One region of the Rhizobacter sp. P5_A1 genome, then DNA from elsewhere that is predicted to be linked to it. Evidence: predicted binding sites of a transcription regulator. Region 1 holds the regulator's gene; the other holds the start of a gene.
The links. Region 1 encodes NrdR, which represses ribonucleotide reductase genes. Its sites were predicted from a motif close to CACNANATNTNGTG; they were not measured.
Positions count from the first base shown of each region.

Region 2: the regulator NrdR is predicted to act here: its motif matches at 2,768-2,781, upstream of AC1DTW_RS03240 (ribonucleoside-diphosphate reductase subunit alpha).

Region 1 covers NZ_JBFUKR010000016.1:110,959-115,548, reverse strand. Annotated here, with positions in the region: ZMP/ZTP riboswitch at 1-29, shown strand, start outside; gene glyA (serine hydroxymethyltransferase) at 92-1,342, shown strand; gene nrdR (transcriptional regulator NrdR) at 1,367-1,810, shown strand; gene AC1DTW_RS18055 (GspH/FimT family pseudopilin) at 1,945-2,487, shown strand; gene AC1DTW_RS18050 (type IV pilin protein) at 2,505-2,954, shown strand; gene AC1DTW_RS18045 (PilW family protein) at 2,954-3,631, shown strand; gene AC1DTW_RS18040 (PilX N-terminal domain-containing pilus assembly protein) at 3,642-4,590, shown strand, end outside.
Region 2 covers NZ_JBFUKR010000002.1:300,577-305,166, forward strand. Annotated here, with positions in the region: gene AC1DTW_RS03240 (ribonucleoside-diphosphate reductase subunit alpha) at 1-2,589, opposite strand, end outside; gene ampD (1,6-anhydro-N-acetylmuramyl-L-alanine amidase AmpD) at 3,001-3,591, opposite strand; gene AC1DTW_RS03250 (sigma-54-dependent transcriptional regulator) at 3,594-4,590, opposite strand, start outside.

The sequences.
Region 1 (4,590 bases):
CCGTTCAGCCGTTCGCCTGGGCAGCCTTGGGGTCGCGTGCAGCACGCATGCGTTTCCTCCCGGGGACTTCGCTTGAAGAGGACTGCCAACCATGTTTGACCGCACCCAATCGACCATCGCCAACGTCGACCCCGAAATCTGGTCCGTGATCCAGCGCGAGAACCAGCGCCAGGAAGAACACATCGAGCTGATCGCGTCGGAAAACTACGCGTCGCCGGCCGTGATGGCCGCGCAGGGCACGCAGCTGACGAACAAGTACGCCGAGGGCTATCCCGGCAAGCGCTACTACGGCGGCTGCGAGTACGTCGACATCGTCGAGCAGCTCGCGATCGACCGGCTGAAGAAGCTGTTCGGCGCCGGCTTTGCGAACGTGCAGGCGAACTCGGGCTCGCAGGCGAACCAGTCGGTCTTCTTCGGCCTGCTGAACCCCGGCGACACGATCATGGGGATGAGCCTGGCCGAAGGCGGCCACCTGACCCACGGCATGCCGCTGAACATGAGCGGCAAGTGGTTCAAGGTCGTCAGCTATGGCCTGACCGCCGAAGAGGCGATCGACTACGACGCGATGGAGCGCCTCGCGCACGAGCACAAGCCGAAGCTGATCATCGCCGGCGCCTCCGCGTACAGCCTGCGCATCGACTTCGCGCGCTTCGCGAAGGTCGCGAAGGACGTCGGCGCATTCTTCATGGTCGACATGGCGCACTACGCCGGGCTGATCGCCGCCGGCGTCTACCCGAACCCGGTGCCGCATGCCGATGTCGTGACCTCGACGACCCACAAGAGCCTGCGCGGCCCGCGCGGCGGCATCGTGCTGATGAACGACGAGGCCATCGCGAAGAAGATCAACAGCGCGATCTTCCCCGGCATCCAGGGTGGCCCGCTGATGCACGTGATCGCCGCGAAGGCGGTGGCGTTCCAGGAGGCGCTGCAACCCGAGTTCAAGGCCTACCAGCAGCAGGTCGCGAAGAACGCGATTCAACTCGCCGACACGCTGATCGAGCGCGGCCTGCGCATCGTCAGCGGCCGCACCGAATCGCACGTGATGCTGGTCGACCTGCGGCCCAAGCACCTGACCGGCAAGGAAGCCGAGAACCTGCTCGGCGCCGCGCACATGACCTGCAACAAGAACGGCATCCCGAACGACCCGCAAAAGCCGATGGTCACGAGCGGCATCCGCCTGGGCACGCCGGCGATGACGACGCGCGGCTTCAAGGAGGAGCAGGTGCGCCAGACCGCCCACCTGATCGCCGACGTGCTCGACCACCCGAACGACGCGGCGACCACCGCCGCGGTGAAGGCCAAGGTCGCGGCGCTGACGAAGGACTTTCCGGTCTACCGGTAAGGCGCCGGGACGGGTCGCCAGCCCATGCGTTGCCCCTTCTGCTCCCACGAGGAAACCCAGGTCGTCGAGACCCGTGACTCGGACGAGGGCGACGTCGTGCGCCGGCGGCGCCGCTGCCACAGCTGCGACAAGCGCTTCACGACCTACGAGCGGCCCGAGATCGCGCTGCCGTCGGTCGTCAAGAAGGACGGCACGCGGGCCGACTTCGATCCCTCGAAGATCCGCGCGTCGATGCAGCTGGCGCTGCGCAAGCGGCCGGTCAGCGTCGAGCAGATCGACGCGGCGATGGAGCGCATCCAGGACAAGCTGCTGAACAGCGGCGCGAAGGAAGTGCCGTCGACGCGCCTGGGCGAACTCGTGATGCGCGAACTCAAGCGCATCGACAAGGTCGCCTACGTGCGCTTCGCGTCGGTCTACCGCAGCTTCGAGGATGTCGACGAGTTCCGGCAGCTGATCCGGGACATCTAGGCTTCGTCACCCCCGTTCGGGGTGACGCACGCGGGGGAGCTCGCGAGGGGGCGGCGCTGTTCCCACTTCTGCGGGGCGCGCGGCGCGCGGCAGCTTCCTAAAGTCTGTGCATCGGTCCACACCCCGGAGCACAGATGAAAACCACCGCCCTCTCGAGCTGCCAACGCGGCGTCACGCTGATCGAGGCCTGCATCGTGCTCGCCGTCACCGTGATCGTCGCGAGCACCGCGGCGCCGAGCCTGCAGAAGCTGATCGACGCGCGCCGCCTCGAAGGCGCGGCGACCCAGCTCGCGAGCGACATCCAGTTCGTCCGCACCGAGGCCGTCGCGCGCAACGAGCCGGTTCGCCTGAGCTTTCACGCGACCGCCGCCGGCAGCTGCTACGTGATCCACACCGGCGACGCCGATCAGTGCGTCTGCGCCGCGACCGGCCCCGCGCTGTGCAGCGGCGATGCACGACAGGTCAAGACCGCGACGATCGCCAGCGCCGATCGCGTCGCGCTGCAGGCGAACGTCGGCTCGCTGCTGTTCGACCCGCTGCACGGCACCAGTTCGCCGACCGGCACGCTGCGCGTGCTCGGCGCAAACGGGCGCGCGATCCATCACGTCGTCAACGTCATGGGGCGCGTGCGCTCCTGCTCGCCGCAGGCCCTCGTGCCCGGCTATCGCGCCTGCTGAATCAAAGGGACCATGCCATGAACACCACCCCAACGACCCACGCGCAGCGCGGCTTCACGCTGATCGAGCTGATGGTCACCGTCTCGATCGCGGGCATCCTGTCGAGCGTCGCGCTGCCGAGTTTCGAGGGTCAGCTGCAGAGGGTGCGGCGCACCGACGCGCTGATCGCGGCAGTGCAGGTGCAGGCCGCGCAGGAGCGCTTCCGCAGCAACAGCGCCGCCTACGGCGGCCTGGCCGAGATCGGCCTGCCGGCGGTATCGACCTCGAAGCACTACACGCTGCAGATCACCGCCAGCGATGCCGCCGGCTTCGAGCTGCTCGCGACCGCCACCGGCGCGCAAGCGCGCGACGCGGCTTGCCGCTACATGCAGCTGCGCTCGATCGGGATGAACGTGGTGCACGCGTCGGGGCCGGACGCGAACCTCGCGAATCCGACGGCCGCGAATCGCCAGTGCTGGAGCGTGTGATGCGGCATCCGCCGGCCCAGCGCGGCCTCTCGATCGTCGAGCTGCTGGTCGGCATCACGATCGCGCTGCTGATCGCCGCCGCCGGTGTGACCGTGTTCGCCGGCAACCTGCGCGAGAACCGCCAGCTGCTGCTCGAGGCGCGCCTGATGCAGGATCTGCGCACCGCCGCCGACCTCGTCTCGCGTGACCTGCGCCGCGCCGGCTACTGGGGCGCCGCCGACGACGGCGTCTGGGCCGTCGGCGCGGGCGGCGTCGCGACGAACCCCTACGCGGCGCTCGCGCCGACCGGTGCGACATCCGACGCGATCAGCTTCCGCTATTCACGCGACGCGACCGAGAACCAGGTCGTGGACAGCAACGAGCAGTTCGGCTTCCGGCTGCGCAACGGCGCGATCGAGATCCAGCTCGGCGCCGGCAACTGGCAGGCACTGACCGACGCGGGCACGCTGACGATCACCGCGTTCGACGTGACGCCGAGCGCGCAGACGTTGAGCCTCGAAAGCTTCTGCGCCACCGTCTGCCCGACGGGCAGCACCACCTGCCCGCCGCGCCAGCAGCTGCGCAGCGTCGCGCTGCTGATCACCGGCCGCCTCGTCGCCGATGCCGCGGTGACGCGCAGCGTGCGCAGCCAGGTGCGGCTGCGCAACGACACCGTCACCGGCGCCTGCGCGGCCTGAGGAGAACCGCATGCACGACGTCAAGACCCGTCCCGTTGCCGCCCATCGCCAGCGCGGCGCGGCGGCCCTCGTCGTCGCGCTGACCCTGCTGTTCGCGATGGCGCTGGTCGTCGCGTTCGCGAACCGCAACCTCGTGTTCGAGCAGCGCAGTTCGGCGAACCAGTACCGCTCGACGCAGGCCTTCGAGGCCGCCGAGGCCGGCGCCGAATGGGCACTCGCGCAGCTCAACACCAATCAGCGCATCGGCCCCGACTGCCGGCCCAGCGCCGATCCGGCAGCGACCTCGTTCCGCAGCCGCTATCTGGACATGGCGCGCCCATCCGGGACATTGACGCCGAGGACCTGGGACGACGGCGGCGCGGCCGTCGCGCTGCAGGCGAGTTGCGTGCGCGTGAACGAGGGCTGGGCCTGCAGCTGCCCGTCCAACGGGCTGCCGAGCCTGCCGACGCCGGCAGGCGCCGCGCCAGCGCCGGCGTTCTCGGTGCGCCTCACGCCGACGAGCAAGCCCGGCGTCGTGCACGTCGTCGCGAACGGCTGCACGAGCCTGGCCGGCGCCTGCCTCGCCGGGTCGACCGGCCGGCCCGATGCGAGCGCGACGATCGAACTCACGCTCGCGTTGCTGCCGGGCCTGCGCACGGCGCCGGTCGCGAGCGTCACGGCACGCGGCGGCTTCGAGGTCGGCAGTGCCGCGATCCGGCTGCACAACAGCGATCCCGCGACGGGCATCGCGGTCGATGCCGGCGGCGCGATCAACGCCCCGCTGGCGCGCCTGACGCCGCCGGCCGGCGCGCCGAAGACCGGCCTGCTGGTCGGCGACGACGCAGCCCTGGCCGCACTCGCGCCCGATCGCTTCTTCGCGTCGTACTTCGGCATCGACAAGGCCGCGTGGCAGCGCCAGCCGGCGGCGACCCGCGTGCGCTGCACGACCGACTGCGCGGCCGTGATCGGCGCCGCGATCG
Region 2 (4,590 bases), on a different contig from region 1:
CGCGGCCTCGACGAGCCACTGCGTTTCGATCTCGAACGCGGTCGCGTAGAGCGCCTTCAGCTCTTCGGGCACGCGGTCGATGCGGCGCAGCGAGCCGTCGAAGTGCTTGAGATCCATCACCATCACGTCGTCCCACAGCCCGAGCTTCTTCAGGTCGCGCACGAGGTACTCGTTGACGACCGTGAACTCGCCCGACAGGTTCGACTTCACCGACAGGTTGCCGAACGACGGCTCGATCGACGCGCTGACGCCGATGATGTTCGAGATCGTCGCGGTCGGCGCGATCGCGACGCAGTTCGAGTTGCGCATGCCGTGCTCGCGGATGCGGCCGCGCAGTGCGTTCCAGTCGAGGGTGCTGCTGCGATCGACCTCGACGTACCCGCCGCGCTGCTCGGCGAGCAGATCGAGCGAGTCGATCGGCAGGATGCCGCGGTCCCACAGCGAGCCGCGATAGCTCGAATAGCGGCCGCGCTCGGCAGCGAGCTCGGTCGAGGCCCAGTAGGCTTGGTAGCACACCGCTTCCATCGAGCGGTCGGCGAAGTCGACGGCGGCGTCCGAGGCATACGGCACGCCGAGTTCGTACAGCGCGTCCTGGAAGCCCATGATGCCCAGGCCCACCGGCCGGTGGCGCAGGTTCGAGTCGCGTGCCTTCTTGACCGCGTAGTAGTTGATGTCGATCACGTTGTCGAGCATGCGCATCGCGGTCGACACGGTCTTCTTCAGCTTCGCGTGATCGATCTGGGTCGTCGGACCGTTCGGGCCGTCGACGCGCGTCAGGTGATGCACCAGGTTCACCGAGCCGAGGTTGCAGACCGCGATCTCGGTCTCGCTGGTGTTCAGCGTGATCTCGGTGCACAGGTTGCTCGAGTGCACGACGCCGACATGCTGCTGCGGCGAGCGCACGTTGCAGGCATCCTTGAACGTGATCCACGGATGCCCGGTCTCGAACAGCATCGACAGCATCTTGCGCCACAGATCGCGCGCCGGCGTCTTCTTGAACAGCTTGATCTCGCCGCTGGCGGCCTTGGCCTCGTAGGCGGCGTACGCCACTTCGAAGGCCTTGCCGAACTTGTCGTGCAGGTCCGGGCAGGTGCTGGGCGAGAACAGGGTCCAGTCGCCGCCGTCCATCACGCGCTTCATGAACAGATCGGGGATCCAGTTCGCGGTGTTCATGTCGTGCGTGCGACGGCGATCGTCGCCGGTGTTCTTGCGCAGCTCGAGGAACTCTTCGAGGTCGAGGTGCCAGCTCTCCAGGTAGGCGCAGACGGCGCCCTTGCGCTTGCCGCCCTGGTTGACCGCGACCGCGGTGTCGTTGACGACCTTCAGGAACGGCACGACGCCCTGGCTCTTGCCGTTCGTGCCCTTGATGTGGCTCCCCAGCGCGCGCACGTTGGTCCAGTCGTTGCCGAGGCCGCCGGCGAACTTGCTCAGCAGCGCGTTCTCCTTCAGCGCCTCGTAGATGCCGTCGAGGTCGTCGGCCACGGTCGTCAGGTAGCAGCTCGACAGCTGCGAGCGCCGCGTGCCGGCGTTGAACAGCGTCGGCGTGCTGCTCATGAAATCGAAGCTCGACAGCACTTCGTAGAACTCGATCGCGCGCGCCTCGCGGTCGATCTCGCCGAGCGCGAGGCCCATCGCGACGCGCATGTAGAAGGCCTGCGGCAGCTCGATGCGCTGCTCGTCGATGTGCAGGAAGTAGCGGTCGTACAGCGTCTGCAGGCCGAGGTAGTCGAACTGCAGATCGCGATCGGCCTTCAGCGCTGCGCCGAGCCGGGCCAGATCGAACTGCAACAGCTTGTCGTCGAGCAGCTCGGCCTGCACGCCCTTCTTGATGAAGCCGGGGAAGTACTCGGCGTAGCGCGTGTGCATGTCGGACTGCAGCGCTTCCTCGCCGAGGATCTCGCGGCGGATCGTGTGCAGCAGCAGGCGGGCGGTGGCACGCGTGTAGCCCGGATCCTTCTCGATCAGCGTGCGCGCGGCCAGGATCGACGCCTTGTGCACCTCGTCCATCGGCACGCCGTCGTACAGGTTGCGTTTCGTCTCGGCCATGATCGGGTCGGGCTTGACCTCGGAACCGAGGCCGGCGCAGGCCGACTCGATCACCGTCTGCAGCCTCGCGAAATCGAGCGGCACGCGCTGGCCACGGTCGAGCACCGTCAGCGCGGGCTCGGCCGCTGGTGCCGGGTGGCTCTGCTTCGCGCGCTCCTGCGTGCGGCGTTCGCGGTACAGCACATAGGCGCGCGCCACTTCATGGTGGCCGCCGCGCATCAGGCCGAGTTCGACCTGGTCCTGCACGTCTTCGATGTGGAAACTGCCGCCGCCGGCACGCGAACGCAGCAGCGCGCGCACGACCGATTCGGTCAGGCCGTCGACCGTCTCGCGCACGCTCGCAGAAGCCGCACCCTGCGTGCCGTGCACTGCCAGGAACGCCTTCATCAGCGCGACCGCGATCTTGTTCGGCTCGAACGACACCACCGCGCCGTTGCGGCGAATGACCTGGTAGCCCTGGTACACCGACGGGGCCGCAGCGGGCGCGTTGCTCATCGGCCGCAGGGCGGCGGCGGGTTGGGAAGGGGTGGTTACGGCTTGCATGGTGGGCCCTCGTTGGTCTGGTGTTGTCGGTTCATGAAGTTCCTGGTTTCAACACGCCGTGAGCTGCGGCCGAGAGGTTCTGGCGGCACTCGATGCGGGCTCGTTGGTCGAGGCGGCGGGTGTCTTGAAAACAGTGCAGGAAGCAACGAAAAGAGCGTTGAAGAATAGCACGAAGAGACACTATATCTGGGGCCTCTCGGCACTTCAAGCACTACGTATAGCGTGTCGGCGATCACGCGGCTTTCAGCACGCAAGCGCCGCCGCACGGCGGCGTGGCGGGCCGACGCCGCTGGCGCGCAGCCGCACGCGGTCTCGCGCGGCGGACCCGCGCCGCGCTTCGCGATGCGCTCGATTTCGCGCGCCAGCCCGCGCCGATTCGAGCGCGGCGCGGTGTTCGGGGCCGCACGCGTCTCAGCGCGCCTCGACCACGCCCTCGGGAAAATACGGGGCCGGCAAGTGCGACAGCTTGCGCAACCGCGCCCAGTCGAAGCCGCTGCCGGGATCCTTCTTGCGGCCGGGCGCAACATGCTCGTGGCCGGCCACCGCCGCGATCGGATAGCGCTGCATCAGCGCCGCGATCAGCCGCGCCAGTGCGCGGTATTGCGGCGCATCGAAGCGCTCGCCTTCCAGGCCCTCGAGCTCGATGCCGATCGAGAAATCGTTGCAGTCGCTGCGGCCCCGCCACGCCGATACGCCGGCATGCCAGGCGCGCGCGTCGCACGAGACGAACTGCAGCAGTTCACCATCGCGCCGTATCAGGAAGTGCGCCGAGACCGTGAGCCCGCAGATCTGCCGGTAGTACGGATGCGCGTCCCAGTCGAGCCGGTTCGTGAACAGCTGCTCGATCGCTTCGCCGCCGTACTCGCCGGGGGGCAGGCTGATCGAGTGGATCAGCACCAGCTCGATCGCCACGCCGTCGGGCCGCGGCCCGAAGTTCGGCGAAGCGCAGCGGCGCACGCCTTCGAGCCAGCCGTCGGACCAGGCCGCGGCAACGTTCACCACCGTCACTCGCGCTCCGCGCTGTCGCCGCCCACGTTGACGCCGAGTCGCGCCATGCGGTAGCGCATCTGGCGCAGCGAGAGCCCGAGGCTCGCGCCGGCCGCGGTGCGATTGAAGCGATGGCGCTCCAGCGCCCGCACCAGGATGTCGCGCTCGACCTCGTCGAGGTGGCGCTCGAGGTCGTCGGGCAAGGGCTCTTCGACCGGCACCAGCGGCGGCAGGTCGCGCACTGCCTGCAGCACGTCGCCGCGCGTGTTCTCGGTGATCAGGTCGAGCTCCTGCGCGGCTGTGTCGGTGAACACCGACTCGGGCAGCCCGAGGTCGAAGACGTCGATCGTCTCGCCGCCCGACAGCGCGACCGCGCGGTGGAGCAGATTCTCGAGCTCGCGCACGTTGCCGGGGAACGCGTAGCGCTCGAGGTGCACCAGCGCGTCGCGCGTCAGGCGCGGCGCCGGCGACACACCAGCATCGCGCGCGATGCGCTCGAGCACGCGTTCGCTGATCGACACCAGGTCTTCGAGCCGCTCGCGCAGCGGCGGCACGCGAATCTGGATCACGTTCAGGCGGTAGTACAGGTCTTGCCGGAACTGGCCCGCGTGCACCTCGGCCGCCAGATCCTTGTGGGTGGCGCTGAGCAGGCGCACGTTGACCGGCACTTCGACGACCGCGCCGACCGGTCGCACCGATCGCTCCTGTATCGCGCGCAGCAGCTTCGACTGCATCGGCAGCGGCAGATCACCGATCTCGTCGAGGAACAGCGTGCCGCCGTTCGCGGCCTGGAAGAATCCCTCGCGGTCTTCCATCGCACCGGTGAACGCGCCCTTGCGGTAGCCGAAGAACTCGGCCTCGAGCAGCTGCTCGGGGATCGCGCTGCAGTTCACCGCGACGAAGGGCTGGCCGCTGCGCACGCTGATCTCGTGGATCGCACGCGCGACCAGCTCCTTGCCGGTGCCCGACTCGCCGTTGACGAGCACCGGCGCCATGCTGCGCGCGACCTTGTCG